2 linked regions of the Ilumatobacter coccineus YM16-304 genome follow. The protein of the gene in region 1 interacts with the protein of each later gene in a pairwise test. Links are inferred from orthologs where the notes say so. Each region holds a gene or a part of one and is shown in the gene's direction. Other genes may lie near its edges.

Region 1 (8,003 bases):
CACCCGCACGACCGGCTACTTCACCGCGTTCGCGTGCGGCGACACGCCACCCGATGTGGCCAACCTCAACTACGAGCGCGGCGACATCTCCTCCGCGGCAGCGATCGTCCCGGTCGACGACGACGGCAACGTCTGCGTCTACGTCGATGCCGCCAGCAACGTCATCGTCGACGTGTTCGGCACCTTCGACGAGTCGACGGGGCTCACCGCAGTCGCGCCGAATCGCGTGGCCGACTCCCGGTCCGGTTCGCCACAGTCGGCGGGCGACACCCTCGAACTGAAGGTGGCCTCGGCGGGAGCCACCGCCGTCGCACTCAACGTCACCGGCATCCGACCGACATCGTTCGGCTACATCACCGTGCACGGATGCGACGACGAACCGACGACGGCAACGGTCAACCTCGCCGCCGGGGTGATCAGCTCGAACCTGGTCATGGTGCGCCCCGACGACGACGGCAACGTCTGCGTCACCACGAGCGACACCACGTCGCACCTCACCGTCGACCGGTTCGCGACGTTCACGAACGAGGCGTCGATCATCCCCGTCACCCCGACCCGCCTCCTCGACTCTCGGCCCAACGGCGAGCCGAGCGCCGGGCAGGTCCACCGATTCGACGTCGCCGACACACCGATCGTCACCGACGAGACAGCGAGCCTCGACGCCGACGACGTGTCGGCGGTCTTCATGAACCTCGCCGTGGTGGCCCCGCAGGCGAACGGGTTCTCGACGGCCTGGCCGTGCAGCGACCCTCGGCCCGACACCGCCAACGTCAACTTCCGTGCCGGCGTGACCGTGTCGAACTTCGTCACGGTGGCGCCCGACGAGTCCGGCGAGGTGTGCGTTTGGACCAGTGCCGCCGCCCATGTCGTGATCGACGTGCTCGGCGCAGCGGCGTCGGGCTTCGACGGGTTCACCCCGGTACGCAAGATCGACACGAGGAACTGACCGATGGGCCGGCGCCGCCACCTCGTCGCAGTCCTCGCCACGGCTGCGCTGCTGGTCGCCGCGGTCGAGTCGAGGCGGTCGGACGACGTGGTCGACGCGGCCACCTCGTTCGACATCTCAGCGCCCGGGGTCCACGGGCCGGTCACCGTGATCGGCGACTCGGTGCTCAACGGCGCCGGCGTGTTCAGCCCCACACTCCCCGACCGACTCGCCGAGCGCGGCTGGGGTCCGATCCGGTTCCGGGCCGCCGGATCGGCCACCTCCGGCAAGTTCCCCGTGGCCAACGAGTATCGATCGTCGTTCTGGATCGACCTGTGGCAGAGCCAGGGCTGGGACCCCACACACGTCATCGTCAACCTCGGCGTCAACGACTCGGGGTTCTGCGGCACCAGCCTCACGTGCGCTCGCGAGTCGATCATGCACATGGTCGACGCCATCGGGCCCGGACACCAGATCTGGTGGCCGACGATCACCAAACCGGCCGCCGGGTCGCGCGACGTCTTCAACGCGGCGCTCCGCCAGATCGAGGCCGAGCGCGACGACTTCCACGTGTGGGACTGGTTCGCCGAATTCAGCGCCGGGGGCTACCGATCGGGCGACCAGATCCATCTCGATCCGGAGAGCTATCGGAAGCGGTCGGTGCGGATGGCCGAGGAGTTCACCGCGCTCCTGGCCCCACCACCGGCACCGGCAGTGGGCGAACGCATCGGCGACGATGCGCCGTTGCCCGACCCGGTCGCCGACGCGGGCACCTTCACCGCGCTGGCCCCGCAGCGGATCGTCGACACGCGTACCGGCGACGACGTCACCGCCGGCTCGTCGTTGCGGGTCGACTTCGCCGACGCGCTCCCGTCCGATCCCACGGCAGTCGCGCTGTACGTGGCTGCCGTCGGGGCCACGGAGCCCGGCTACCTGTCGGCCGGTCCGTGCGGGTCGCCGGTCGGTGGCGCCACCGTCAACTTCGGCGCGGCGGGCGCGGCAGGCTCACCGACCGTCACCGCGACGGGCGACGACGATGACGTGTGCATCTTCAGCAACCGTGACGTCGACGTGATCGTCGACCTGCAGGGTGTGTTCGCCAGCGGACCCGGCGGCCTGCGTCTCACGCCGTCGACCACCCCACTGCGACTGATCGACACTCGCTCGACCGGGCCCGTCGACGACGTCGTCATCGATCTCGACGACGTGATGGAGGTCGATGGCGACATCGACGCCGTGGCCGTCAACCTCGCGGTGGTCAACGCTGCCGGCAGGGGCTACCTCACCGCGTCGGCGTGTGCCGAACCTGACACGGCCGACACCGGCGACGACGACGCGGCAACGGCGAACGTCAACTTCGCCGCCGGGCCGCCGACGTCGTCGGCGGCGTTCGTGCCCGTCGTCGACGGACGGTTCTGCATCACGACGAGTCGCGCGGTCGACATCGTCGTCGACCTGACCGGGGTGCTGTCGACGAGCGGCGACCTCGCCTACGTGCCGGTGGCCCCGTCGCGCATGCTCGACACGCGAGATGCGACCGGTGGTTGGTCACCGATCCACGGCGCCGACCAGACCATCGACATCGGTGTCGCGCCGTCGGGAGCGGCCGCCGTGTCGGGCACGCTCACGGTCGTGAAACCGGCGACCAACGCCTACGCGACGGGCTACGGCTGCGCCGGCGACCCGCCGACCGCGTCGGTCAACGCCGGCAGTGGCGCCATTGCGGCGAACTCGCTCACGTCGGCCGTGTTCGACGGACGATTGTGCCTGTACGCCTCGTCGGCGATGCACACGGTGTTCGACGTCAACGGATGGTGGGTCGACGGCGACTGAACCCGGCTCCGGCTCGTGCGAAAGCGTTTCCAAGACGCGGCAAGTTACCGACCCGTAGGGTCGATATCAGTGGCAGTATGGGCCATATGATTTTCGACGGATACGCGCATCAGCTTCCCGACATCGACCCGACCGAAACTCAAGAGTGGCTCGACAGCCTCGATGCCGTCGTCGACACCCACGGGAAGACCCGGGCTCGCTACCTACTCTCGCGCCTGATGAACCGAGCGAACGAGTCGCAGGTCTCGTTCCCGGCAACCGTCTCCACGCCGTACGTCAACACGATCCCGCTCGAGCAGGAGCCGTGGTTCCCCGGCGACGAGCACATCGAGCGCCGCATCCGTGCCTTCATCCGCTGGAACGCCGCGATGATGGTGGTCAAGGCCAACAAGGCCGCCGACGGCATCGGCGGTCACCTGTCGACGTTCGCATCGTCGGCTGCGCTGTACGAGATCGGCTTCAACCACTTCTTCCGTGGCAAGGAAGACGGCACGCCCGGCGACCACGTCTACTTCCAGGGCCACGCGGCACCCGGTGTGTACGCCCGTGCGTACCTCGAGGGGCGGCTGACCGAGGACGATCTCGATCACTTCCGTCGCGAGATCGGGCGCGACGGGCGCGGCTTGTCGTCGTACCCGCACCCGCGCCTGATGCCCGACTTCTGGGAGTTCCCGACCGTGTCGATGGGGCTCGGCCCGATCACGTCGCTGTACCACGCACGGTTCAACCGCTACCTCCACAACCGACAGATCGACGACACCTCGCAGAGCCGGGTGTGGGCGTTCCTCGGCGACGGTGAGTGCGACGAGCCCGAGACGCTCGGCGCCATCTCGCTCGCTGCGCGTGAACAGCTCGACAACCTCGTGTTCGTCGTCAACTGCAACCTGCAGCGCCTCGACGGCCCGGTCCGCGGCAACGGCAAGGTCATCCAAGAACTCGAAGCCGTGTTCCGCGGCGCCGGCTGGAACGTCATCAAGGTCATCTGGGGTTCGAAGTGGGACGAACTGCTCGCCCAGGACAAAGACGGCGTGCTGCTCAACAAGATGAACAACACGGTCGACGGTGAGTTCCAGCGTTACGCCGTCGAAGACGGCGGCTATGCCCGTGACCACTTCTTCGGTCCCGACGACCGGCTCCGTCAGATGGTGTCGCACCTCTCCGACGACGAGCTGCGCAACCTCCCCCGTGGCGGCCACGACTACCGCAAGCTCTATGCGGCGTACAAGGCGGCGACCGAGAACCTCGGTTCGGGTCGCCCCACCGTCATCCTGTGCAAGACGGTGAAGGGCTGGACGCTCGGCCCCGGCTTCGAGGGCCGCAACTCCACGCACCAGATCAAGAAGATGACCAAGCAGCAGATCATCGACTTGCGCGACCGTCTCTACCTGCACGACGAGATCCCCGAGGACTCGATCGACGAGTCGAACCCGCCGTACTTCAAGCCCGCCGAAGACTCGATCGAGTACCAGTACATGATGGAGCGTCGCAAGGCGCTCGACGGTTCGGTCCCGGTGCGTTCGACGCGAGTTCGCAAGGCGCTCTCGATGCCCGAGGCGGCGACCTACGACGAGATGTGGGGCGGTTCGGGCACGCAGGAGGTGTCGACCACGATGGGCTTCACCCGTCTGCTGCGCAACCTCACGCGTGACGAGAAGATCGGCCAGCGCATCGTCCCGATCATCCCCGACGAGGCGCGCACGTTCGGCATGGACGGCCTGTTCAAGGAGATCGAGATCTACGCCGCGCAGGGCCAGAAGTACGAGCCGGTCGACCACGACCTGCTGCTGTCGTACTCGGAGTCGACGAAGGGGCAGATCCTCGAAGAAGGCATCACCGAGGCCGGTTCGATGTCGAGCTTCATCGCCGCAGGCTCGTCGTACGCCACCCGTGGCGTGCCGATGGTGCCGTTCTACACGTTCTATTCGATGTTCGGCTTCCAGCGTGTGGGCGACCTCATCTGGCAGGCCGCCGACATCCGCGCTCGCGGCTTCATGATGGCCGCCACGGCCGGACGCACCACGCTCATGGGCGAGGGATTGCAGCACCAAGACGGCCACAGCCTCGTGCTGGCCTCCACCGTGCCGTGCGTGCAGGCCTACGACCCCGCCTTCGCCTACGAGGTCGGAGCGATCGTCGAAGCCGGTATCGAGCGGATGTACGGCGGCAGCGACGACCCGAACTGGACCGACGTCTTCTACTACATCACCCTCTACAACGAGAACCAGGCCATGCCGCCGCTGCCCGAGGTCGAGGGGATCAAGGAGCAGATCGTCGAAGGGCTCTACAAGTTCGCCGACGCCCCCGAGGTCGCCGACGCCAAGCCCGCGACGATTCTGTTCTCGGGATCGGCCAACCTCGCGGCGCGTGAAGCGGCGAGCGAGCTCGCCGAGCACTACGGCGTCGCGGCCGAGCTGTGGTCGGCCACGTCGTACAAGGCGCTCCGTGAGGAAGGGCTCGAGGCCGAGCGTCACAACCGGCTGCACCCGAGCACCGAGCGTCGGGTCCCCCGGGTGGCGCAGATCCTCGACGGGTCGCAGGGGCCGATCACCGCGGTGTCCGACTTCATGGCGGCCGTTCCCGACCAGATCCGTCAGTTCCTTGGTGGTCGTACGTTCACCACGTTGGGTACCGACGGCATGGGCCGCTCCGACACGCGTGAGGCGCTGCGTCGCCACTTCGAGATCGACACGGGCAACGTCGTCGTCGCCGTGCTGCACGGCCTCGCCATCGACGGTGTCGTCGACCCGTCGGTCGTCGCCGACGCGATCCAGCGCTACGACATCGACCCCGACGCGGTGAACCCCTACATCGTCTGACCCCGGTTGTTTCTTTTCGTCCCGGTCCAAAGGAAACAAGCGGATGTTTCCTTTCGTCCCGGTCCAAAGGAAACAACCGGGATCACCCTGCTCGATCGACTCCACAGAGTCGATCGAGCGCACGCGCGGCCAGGCGCGCACACGACGGGTCGACCGCGACGAGCTTCTTGCCGCGAGCGGCGAGTTGACGAAACCCTTGCTGTGTCGCGACCGCGAACAGCTGCGACAGTTCAGCCGTCGACGCTGTTCGCAACGAACGACACAGGTGGGCGGCAACGAGTCGAGCGTCGTTCCGCTCGCTTCTGCGGCGGTGCAGCGCGTCGATCGTGACGCCTGCTGACGCAGCGACCGCGTCGATGACCTCGGTCGGAGCTGCTGCAGCGATCACACGGCCGTATGCCGGCGTCTTGTCGGACGGTTGCGGTGTGAGCGTGAACCGACGAAGTCGAACCGGGTCCGAGCCGCACAACGACTGCAGGACATCGGTGGTCAACCACGCCGGTGCCGGCGCGGTCCCGAGGTAGGCCGGATAGCTCGAGTACGCATAGGCCCCGAGCGTGTCGGCCGGGAGAAAGTCGAGCGGATTGCGGTGTACGTATCGGGCAGCGACCATGAACGAGCGATCGGGATCGTCGTCATCGAGCCCGAGCGGCACCGAGACGAACCGCCCGGTGAACACCGGCCCCTCCCGTTTGGTGCGCCGGTTGAACCCTTCGGCATACGCCCTCGCGAACTCTCTGACGAACTCCGAGAGGTGCCCGCTCGGGCAGTTGACGATGATGTGGAAGTGCGTGGCCATCAAGCAGTAGACGTGGATCTCGATGCCGAACTCCTCCGCTGCAGTCACCATCTCGTCGATGAAGACTCGGCGGTCGAGGTCGCTCACGAAGATGTCTTGACGGTCGACCCCTCGATTCATGATGTGGAACCAACCGTGTTGCTGATGTGATCGATGCTTCTGCCCCATCGTCCGATCCTGCGCAGAAGGGTGCCCCAAAGATCCCGCTTGTTTCCCTCGGACCGGGACGAAAAGAAGCAAGCGCTTGCTTCCCTCGGACCGGGACGGAAGGAAACAAGCGGGCAGCGCAACAGGGAGGCCGAACCGGGGCTGGGTAGGGTCCGGCGGGTGGAAGATCCGGAGATGCGGGAGCGGCTGCTCGAAGCCACGGCGTTTCTCCAGCGGATCGTTGCCGAGCCAGAACTGGTCAACACGCTGGACCCCGAGGAAAAGGCGGCCTTCTTCAACGCGGCGGGCGACGTGTTCTGCCCCGATCCCGAGATACGCCGTCGACGCACCAAGCTCCTGCGCAAGCAACGTGAGGCGAACCGCACCAAGGCCGACGAGAAGATCCTCGACGAGACAGGTATCCGCACGCTCCGCGCCAAGCCGGTGTTCACGACTCCCGACGTGTTCGCCCCCGCCGACTTCGAGCAGCGCGACGTCACCTTCGGCGAAACGGCCGACGATGCGTTCCGCGAGACCGTCGAGCCCCAGCACTGCTACGTCTGCAAGCGCAAGTACCACCGGGTGCACCACTTCTACGACCAACTATGTGTGGAGTGCGGTGACCTGAACTTCGCCAAGCGTGGAGAGCTCGCCGACATGACCGGGATGGTCGCGCTGCTCACCGGTGGCCGCGTGAAGATCGGCTACCAGGCCGGTATCAAGCTGCTGCGATGCGGTGCGGACCTGATCGTGGCGACGCGCTTCGCCCGCGACGCCGCGCAGCGATACGCCGCCGAACCCGATTTCGACGAGTGGAGCGACCGGCTCGAGATCTTCGGCCTCGACCTGCGCCACACGCCGAGCGTCGAAGCGTTCTGCCAGCACCTGCTGCGGACCCGCGATCGCCTCGACCTGATCGTCAACAACGCGTGTCAGACCGTCCGCCGCCCACCCGACTTCTACGCCCACATGATGGACGCCGAGTCGGCAGCGGTCGATGCGCTCCCCACCCACGTGCGCGATCTGGTCGGCGACTACGAGGGGCTGCGCGGCTACCACATGTTGGGTGGCGAACCGGTCGCCGGTGCCTCGCTTCCGGCCGTCGGCACCGATCCCGACACCGAGGTGCCGGGTCTGACGCACGCCGCTGAGCTGTCGCAGACGCCGTTGCTGCCGGACGAGATCGGCGGGCAGGGCGACCTGTTCCCGAGCGGCCGCCTCGACAAGGATCTGCAACAGGTCGACCTCCGTGACCGCAACTCGTGGCGCCTGCTGCTGCACGAGGTGTCGTCGGTCGAGCTGCTCGAGACCCAACTGGTCAACGCTGTTGCCCCGTTCGTCATCAACGCTCGGCTCAAGCCGTTGATGGAAGCCACTCCGGGCAGTCACAAACACATCGTCAACGTCTCCGCGGTCGAAGGGCAGTTCTACCGACCGCTCAAGACCACGAAACACCCGCACACCAACATGGCCAAGGCGGCGC
Region 2 (7,464 bases), 1.3 Mb from region 1 along the record:
CTCCAGGGATGCGTCGCTGACTCAGATCTTCACGCCGACGGCGACCCGGGCGCTCGAGAGCTTCGCATGCACCCGGAACCGAGTCGTGGTCAACGTGCTCGACGACGTCCGCAACCAACTGTGGGTCGCGGAGCCACCGGCGGCTGACGGAATCGGTGATGCGTGGTCGATCCATCCGCTCGACGGCGCCCCCGACGTCTGGTCGCTCGCCGTGTCGGCAGTCGACGGCGACGAACTCGACGACGTGTGGATTCACGGCAACGACTTCGTCACGTCCGAGACGCTCTACCTCGCATCGACCGCCGCTGGCGGTGCGCCCGAGCAAGTGCGCCAGGCACCGCATCGATTCGACTCGTCGGGCATCTTGATCGAGCAGCACTTCGCCACGAGCACCGACGGCACGAGAGTGCCGTACTTCGTGGTCGGGCACGCCGATGCGCTGCGTCGCACCGACGGCTCGGTCCCGACCCTGCTGTCGGGCTACGGCGGATTCGAGATCGCTCGCACCGCCGCCTACTCGGCGGTGATCGGCCGGTCGTGGCTCACGGCGGGTGGCGTGTACGTGGTGGCCAACATCCGCGGCGGCGGTGAGTACGGCCCGGCCTGGCACCGCGCCGGACTGCGCGAGCGACGACCGCGGGTGTACGAAGACTTCGAGGCGGTCGCCCGAGCCGTGACCGAACGAGGATTCACGTCGCCGGAGCGCCTCGGCACGTCGGGCGGCAGCAACGGCGGTCTACTCGTCGGAAACATGTACGTCCGCAGCCCCGAGCTGTTCGGGGCGATCGTGTGTCAGGTGCCGCTGCTCGACATGCAGCGCTACCACCTGCTGCTCGCCGGTGCGTCGTGGATGGCCGAGTACGGCGATCCCGACGATCCTGCGGACTGGGCGTACCTCGAGGGGTACTCGCCGTATCACCTGGTGCGGCCGGGCACGGCGTATCCGCCGATTCTGCTCACCACGTCGACGCGTGACGATCGCGTCCACCCCGGTCACGCCCGCAAGATGGCGGCCCGTCTCCTCGAACACCAGCTCGACGTGACCTACTGGGAGAACATCGAAGGAGGGCACGGTGGGGCAGCCGATGCCGGTCAACAGGCGACCATGCAGGCGCTGATCTTCACGTTCCTCCGCACGCGACTCGGCACTCACTGACCTCGTGGGATCGACGCCCGACATCGTGAGTCCGACCGGGCGAGCGCCGTCGCCTACTCTCACCTGCGATGACTGAGATCACGCTGCGCGACCTCGCGGCGATTCCGATCGGGCGGCTCAAGGGTGTCGGCCCCAAGAAGGAGGCTGCGCTCGAGAAGGTGGGGATCACCAACGTGCTCGACCTCGTCACGACGTATCCGCGCCGATGGGTCGACCGCACGAACGAAGCGCGTATCGCCGATCTCGTTCCTGGTGAGGAAGCGCTCGTGCTCGTCACGGTGCGATCGGTGACGAAGCGAACCACGCGCAATCGGCGGACCATGGTGAACGTCAACGTGGGCGACGGGTCGGGCCGGATGGACCTCGTGTTCTTCAATCAGCCGTGGCGTGAACGCCAACTGAAGGAGGGATTGCAGATAGCGTTGTTCGGCAAGGCCGACACCTACCGCGGTGGGCTGCAGATGTCGAACCCGGTCGTCGACCTGATCGGCGACCGCACCGGACGCATCGTCCCGATCTACCCGCAGAGCGAGAAGGCTCAGATCAACACGTGGGAGATGGCCGGCTGGATCGAGGAGTCGTTGCGTCGCTGCGCCGAGCGCGGCATCGCCGATCCGGTCCCCGCGTCGATCCTCCGTGAGCACGGTCTCGCGGATCGTGCGACGGCGCTGCACGGCATCCATCTTCCGGAGGAGATCCGCCAGAAGGAGATCGCCCGCCGCCGGCTCGCGTTCGACGAACTGCTCCGAGTGCAACTCGTGCTGGTGCTGCGAAAGCGCTTGATGGAACGCGAGCAGCGTGGCATCGCACATCAGATCAGTGGTGAGCTGGTCGATCGGTTCTACACCGCGCTGTCGTACGACCTCACCGGGGCGCAGAAGCGAACGATCGCCGAGATCGAAGCCGATCTCGCCGCGCCGCACCCGATGCACCGCCTGCTGCAGGGCGACGTGGGTGCCGGCAAGACCGTGGTCGCCGTGGCGACGATGCTGGCCGCGGTGGAAGGCGGGCACCAAGCGGCACTCATGGCGCCGACCGAGGTGCTCGCCGAGCAGCATGCGGCCGGAATCTCGGAGCTCTTGGCCGGCGTGACCGTGCCCGATCCCGGCAACCTGTTCGGTGATCGGCCGCTGAGGGTCGAGTTGCTCACCAACCGGGTCACCGGTGCCGAGCGCAAGGACGTGATGGCCGGCTTGGCCGACGGTTCGGTCGACATCGCCATCGGCACGCACGCGCTGATCCAGGACAAGGTCGACTTCGCTTCGCTCGGCGTGGTCGTGGTCGACGAGCAGCATCGCTTCGGGGTGGAGCAGCGGGCCGCACTGCGTGACAAGACCGTCGACGGCACGACCCCCGACACGCTGGTGATGACGGCGACGCCCATTCCGCGCACGGCCGCCATGACCGTGTACGGCGACCTCGACGTGAGCATCCTCGACGAACTCCCGCCCGGTCGCACCCCGATCAAGACGCACTGGGCCAATGGTCCGCTGATGGAGACCGGCGTGTGGCAGGAGGTCCGCGACGAGATCAAAGCGGGTCGACAGGCCTACGTGGTGTGCCCGTTGATCGACGAGAGCGAGAAGCTCGAAGTTGCATCGGCGCAGGAGACCTTCGAACGTCTGCAGCACGACGAGCTCGAGGGGCTACGCATCGGCCTGTTGCACGGGCGACTCACGCCGGGGGAGAAGGAGCAGACGATGGAGGCGTTTCGCGCCGGCGCCATCGACGTCCTCGTCGCGACGACGGTGATCGAGGTCGGCGTCGACGTGCCGAATGCGACCGTGATGGTGATCCTCGACGCCGACCGGTTCGGCATCGCCCAACTCCACCAGCTCCGCGGCCGCGTCGGGCGCGGCGAGCACGCGTCGGTGTGTTGGTTGGTCACCCAACAGACCGAGGAGGAGAATCCGCGGGTCGAAGCGCTGGTGTCGACGACCGACGGGTTCGCGCTCGCCGAGGTCGACCTCGATCTGCGCGGCGAAGGCACGCTGATGTCGACCGCGCAGAAGGGACGCAGCGACCTGAAGCTGGCGTCGCTGCGCCGCGACCGCAAGCTCGTCGAACTCGCTCGCAACGCGGCGTTCGAGATCGTCGACGCCGATCCGCTGCTCGCCCAGCATCCGCAGCTCGCCGACGAACTCGACCTGATCTTCAGCGACCGCGACGAAGAGTTCCTCGCCAAGTCCTGACCCGCCAACCTGGTTATTCCCATCCGGGATGGAAATCACCAGGTTGGCGGCGGTCGGAGTGGATCAGAGAGTCAGGTGCACCGAATCGACGAACACCTTCACGCCCGAGGTGCACATACTCACTTGGTGGGCTGCATTCGGCAACGCCGGGCGGCCGCGGACGTCGAGTCCGGCGATTCCGAATTCGAGCTCATCGGGCTCGACGGGGAGGTTGATACTTCCGCCCGCGATGCCGATTCCGATGATCGTGCGGTCGGCGAGAGGGCGGCGTTCGCTGACGATGAAGTCGAGGTCGGGGGCGGGCCCGACTTCGTCGAAGTTCAAGTAGCTGACATCGATTCGCGTGATGGTGGCCCCGGGCGGCAGTTGGAGGTCCGCAACGGCGCACCTGTCTCCGGTCACGCTGTCGACGCGGTAGATGCCGTACCTCCCGATGTCCCAGCCGTCATCGACGGGAGTGAACGCAGCGCTGCTGAGGTGAATCGAATCGGTCTCCTGCGCGGCGAACTTCTCGTCGATCTCCGATCGCGGGTAGTACCGGTCGTCGTGGTCGTGGTCGACGTAGTAGCCGTTGACGTCGACCACGATGTCGACATTGCCGGCGTTGTTGTACACCTCGAACTCGTGATCGACCGACAACGCCGTCGTCACGGCGTTGGGCACCGGCGGCTGCCCCGGCGAGGGATTGAGGCTCGCCGCGGTGGGTCGGTCACCGCCGGGCCACACCGTGAGATACGACGACGCCGTGGCGTTGAGCGCGGTGATGTTCAGCGACAGCCCGTTGGCGTCGGCGGGGATCATCCCGGAACAATCGGTACCGGGTTCTTGGGCATCGACCGTCATCGTGTCGACTGCAGCGAGCGGTGCCGAGCGCGGTCCGACGGTGTTGGGCGCTGGTCGAGTGTCGGCGAGACGACACGGTGTGATGGGAATCAGCACGGGCCGGTTGCCGCTCGATGTGCCAGCGGTGGCGAACTGCTGCGTCGCCGCGCCGACCGACGTTCCGGAGACGAGCAGGGTCATGCCGATGGCGATCGAACGAAATCTCATGACGTCGATCCTGACGAACGGCGCCGACGGAGTCCTGAGTAGTTTCTACTCAGGCGGTCGAGGTCGTGAAGCCCACCGACAACGTGTCACGGACCGGCTACTCGGTGGTGATCGAGACGCCGCGGACTCGGAGGTCGTCGGTCTCGGTCGCCCAGTTGCTGCCCTCGGCGATGAAGTAGTAGCTGCACGTCGAGTTGTCGACCGTGGCGTTGGTCGTCGTCAGGTCCATCGCGTCGGTGCCGCTCGCCGGAGCCGAGAGTGTGTCGCCCTGCGCGACGATCTTCGATCCACCGTCGAACTCCTCGCAGCGGATCTGGAAGTTCAGACCTCCGAACGCGGTGGTGTCGCTGAAGTAGGCCGTCGCTGCCGTGATGACCGCGCCGTCGGGAAGCGACAGTTCGGCGGCCAACGCCGGCGGACCGGCGGCACCGGCATCGGCGTCCGACACGATCCAGGCACCACCCGACGACGCGCCGAGTGAGAGGTCCTTGCTCCACCCGAGGCGATCGCTGCGCGGCTGGAAGGCGGCCGATCCCACACTGAACGTGCCGGCTGTCGCTCCGCCCGAGCCGTACAGATCATCGTGAGTGTGGTTGACGTAGTAACCGTTGACGTCGATCACGACGTGGGTCGCCCCGGCGTTGTTGTAGATGTTGAACGAGCCGCCGCCGAGACCGGTCGTCACCGCGTTCGGTGTCGGCGGTTCGCCGGGCGCCGGGTTCAGCGACGCTGCGAGCGGCTGATCGCCGCCCGGCCAGATGGTCAGGTACGACAGTTCGGTCGCCCCGAGCGCAGTGATGTTGGTCGACACCCCGACCGCATCGGTGGGGATCAGCCCGACGCAGTCGGTGGTCGGGTGCTGCACGTCGAACGACACTGTCTCGCCGGCACCGATCTTGCCGCCTTGCGGGCCCACCTGCTGGTTGGAGCGCGTGTCGGCGAGACGGCACGGAGAGATCTGGATCAGCACCGGGCGGTCACCCGATGACACGTCGGCCGACGCCGACTGCTGCGCAGCGACGCCGACGGCGGTACCGGCGGTGAGCATCGAGAGGGCCAGGACGATCGAGCGCGATTTCATCATGTGGTCGATCGTGAAGGTCGACCGTCACCCGGGCGTGAACCGGGCGACGGCATGCGGCCAGGCGGTACGGCGCTCGATGCGACCGGGCGCAGGTGATTGCACGGTTGACGGCATGGTCGGTGGCCGGTTCGCCGCGGTTATGGTCAGCCGCATGCGTCGTCAGGAGAAGGCAGATCGAATCGGCGAGATCCTCGAGGAGCTCTACCCGAACCCGCCGGTGCCGCTCGATCACACCGACCCCTACACCTTGCTCGTCGCCGTGGCGCTCTCGGCGCAGACCACCGACAAGAAGGTCAACGAGGTCACCCCGGCGTTGTTCGAAGCGGCCGGCACGCCGGAGAAGATGGCGGCGCTCGACCCGGAGGAGATCCTCGGCTACATCAAGACGGTCGGACTGGCGCCGACCAAGGCGAAGAACCTGTGGCTCATGGCCAACCAGATCCTCGACGCCGGCGGCGAGATCATCGGCGACTGGGAGTTCCTCGAATCACTCGCCGGTGTCGGCCACAAGACCGCGTCGGTCGTGATGGGTGGCGTGTTCGGGGTGCCCGCGTTCGCCGTCGACACGCACATCCACCGACTCGCGGCTCGGTGGGGGCTCTCCAACGGCACCACGGTGGAGCGCACCGAGAAGGATCTCAAGGCGGTGTTCCCGAAGGAGACCTGGAGCGATCGTCATCTCCAGATCATCTACTTCGGCCGTGAGTACTGCCCGGCGAAGCGACACGACCTGACCGCCTGCCCGATCTGCAGTTGGGCGGCGACCAAGAAGCGCATCGCCGAAGAATCCCGTTGACGTAGGTTGCGGCGATGGGACCGGTCGAGATCACCCTGGTCGCGGCGCTGGTCGTCGCATTCGCCGCGGTCTCGATGCGGATCGAGCACTGGCCGCTCACCATGCCGATGGTGTTCGTGGCCGCGGGCGCGGCAACGGCAGCGTTCGACGCGATCGAGATCGACGCCGAAATCGGTTCGATCGCCCTGCTCGCCGAACTCACGCTCGCCGTGATCCTGTTCTCCGACGCGGTTCGGATCGACTTCCGACGCCTGCGACGCCATCTCGGCCTGCCCGTGCGTCTGCTCGGCATCGGGCTGCCGCTCTCGATCGCGCTCGGCGCCCTGGTGAACGCGCTGCTGTTTCCCGAGCTGCCGTTCGCACAGGTGGCCTTGCTCGCAGCGATCCTCGCACCCACCGACGCGGCGCTCGGTTCGGCGGTCGTCGAAGACACCGTGGTGCCGGCGCGTGACCGTCTCGCGCTCAACGTCGAGTCGGGTGTCAACGACGGCCTCGTCGTGCCGGTCGTGGCGATCATGACAGCACTGGTCATCGACGAGAACCGGTCGACGAGCGGCTGGATCGGCTTCGTGGCGCGCCAGATCGGGTGGGGCGTCGCGCTCGGACTCGTGGTCGGCGGCGTCGGGATCACCGTGCTGCGGGCCGCTCACCACCGGGGCTGGTCCGACGGGCGCTACGAGCAGCTCGCCACGTTCGTGCTGCCGGTGATCGCGCTGTTCGGGGCCGAGGCACTGACCGGCAACTCGTTCATCGCGGCGTTCGTCGCCGGTCTGGCGTTCGGGTCGTTCGGCAACGATGCGAAGCACACGCCGGGCTCGGCGAGCGAGCCCGACGACGACGCGCACGCCTCGTACTTCGGAGGGTTCACCGAGGACGCGGCGCAGCTCCTCGCTCTGGGCGCGTTCTTCGTGTTCGGCAACGTGTTGCTCGGCCAGGCGGTCGACGACGTGTCGGCCGGCGTCGTCGTGTGTGCGATCGTCACGCTGACGCTCGGCCGGATGTTGCCGGTGTGGATCGCCATGATCGGCAGCGGCACGCGATGGCCGACTCGACTCTTCATCGGCTGGTTCGGCCCGCGTGGGCTCGCGTCGATCATCTTCGGCCTGTTGCTGCTGGAGGATTTCGACGAGGTCGCGGGTGGCGGCGACGATCTGTTCGGCGTGATCGGGGTGACGGTCACCGCGTC

Evidence for each region.
Region 2: the proteins of aceE (region 1) and YM304_RS09290 interact in binary tests that used the Escherichia coli proteins (3 or more experiments, as listed by UniProt). The link is inferred for Ilumatobacter coccineus YM16-304 from one-to-one orthologs.

Annotation. Positions count from the first base shown.
Region 1 is NC_020520.1:3,323,527-3,331,529, forward strand. What follows is about bases 2,476-5,774. They hold aceE (pyruvate dehydrogenase (acetyl-transferring), homodimeric type), read left to right. Parts: upstream 2,476-2,844; coding sequence 2,845-5,574; downstream 5,575-5,774. Other genes in these bases: YM304_RS14975 (SGNH/GDSL hydrolase family protein), read left to right, coding at 2,476-2,758; YM304_RS14985 (transposase), read right to left, coding at 5,657-5,774. Also shown: YM304_RS14970 (SGNH/GDSL hydrolase family protein), read left to right, coding at 1-946; more of YM304_RS14975, read left to right, coding at 950-2,475; more of YM304_RS14985, read right to left, coding at 5,775-6,541; YM304_RS14990 (SDR family NAD(P)-dependent oxidoreductase), read left to right, coding at 6,716-8,003. UniProt on the Escherichia coli protein: Component of the pyruvate dehydrogenase (PDH) complex, that catalyzes the overall conversion of pyruvate to acetyl-CoA and CO(2).
Region 2 is NC_020520.1:2,058,931-2,066,394, forward strand. The notes cover bases 4,696-7,455. They hold YM304_RS09290 (endonuclease III domain-containing protein), read left to right. Parts: upstream 4,696-5,633; coding sequence 5,634-6,278; downstream 6,279-7,455. Other genes in these bases: YM304_RS09285 (hypothetical protein), read right to left, coding at 4,696-5,482; YM304_RS09295 (cation:proton antiporter), read left to right, coding at 6,293-7,455. Outside these bases: YM304_RS09270 (prolyl oligopeptidase family serine peptidase), read left to right, coding at 1-1,156; ATP-dependent DNA helicase RecG, read left to right, coding at 1,225-3,348; YM304_RS09280 (hypothetical protein), read right to left, coding at 3,412-4,398; more of YM304_RS09285, read right to left, coding at 4,496-4,695; more of YM304_RS09295, read left to right, coding at 7,456-7,464. UniProt on the Escherichia coli protein: DNA repair enzyme that has both DNA N-glycosylase activity and AP-lyase activity. The DNA N-glycosylase activity releases various damaged pyrimidines from DNA by cleaving the N-glycosidic bond, leaving an AP (apurinic/apyrimidinic) site.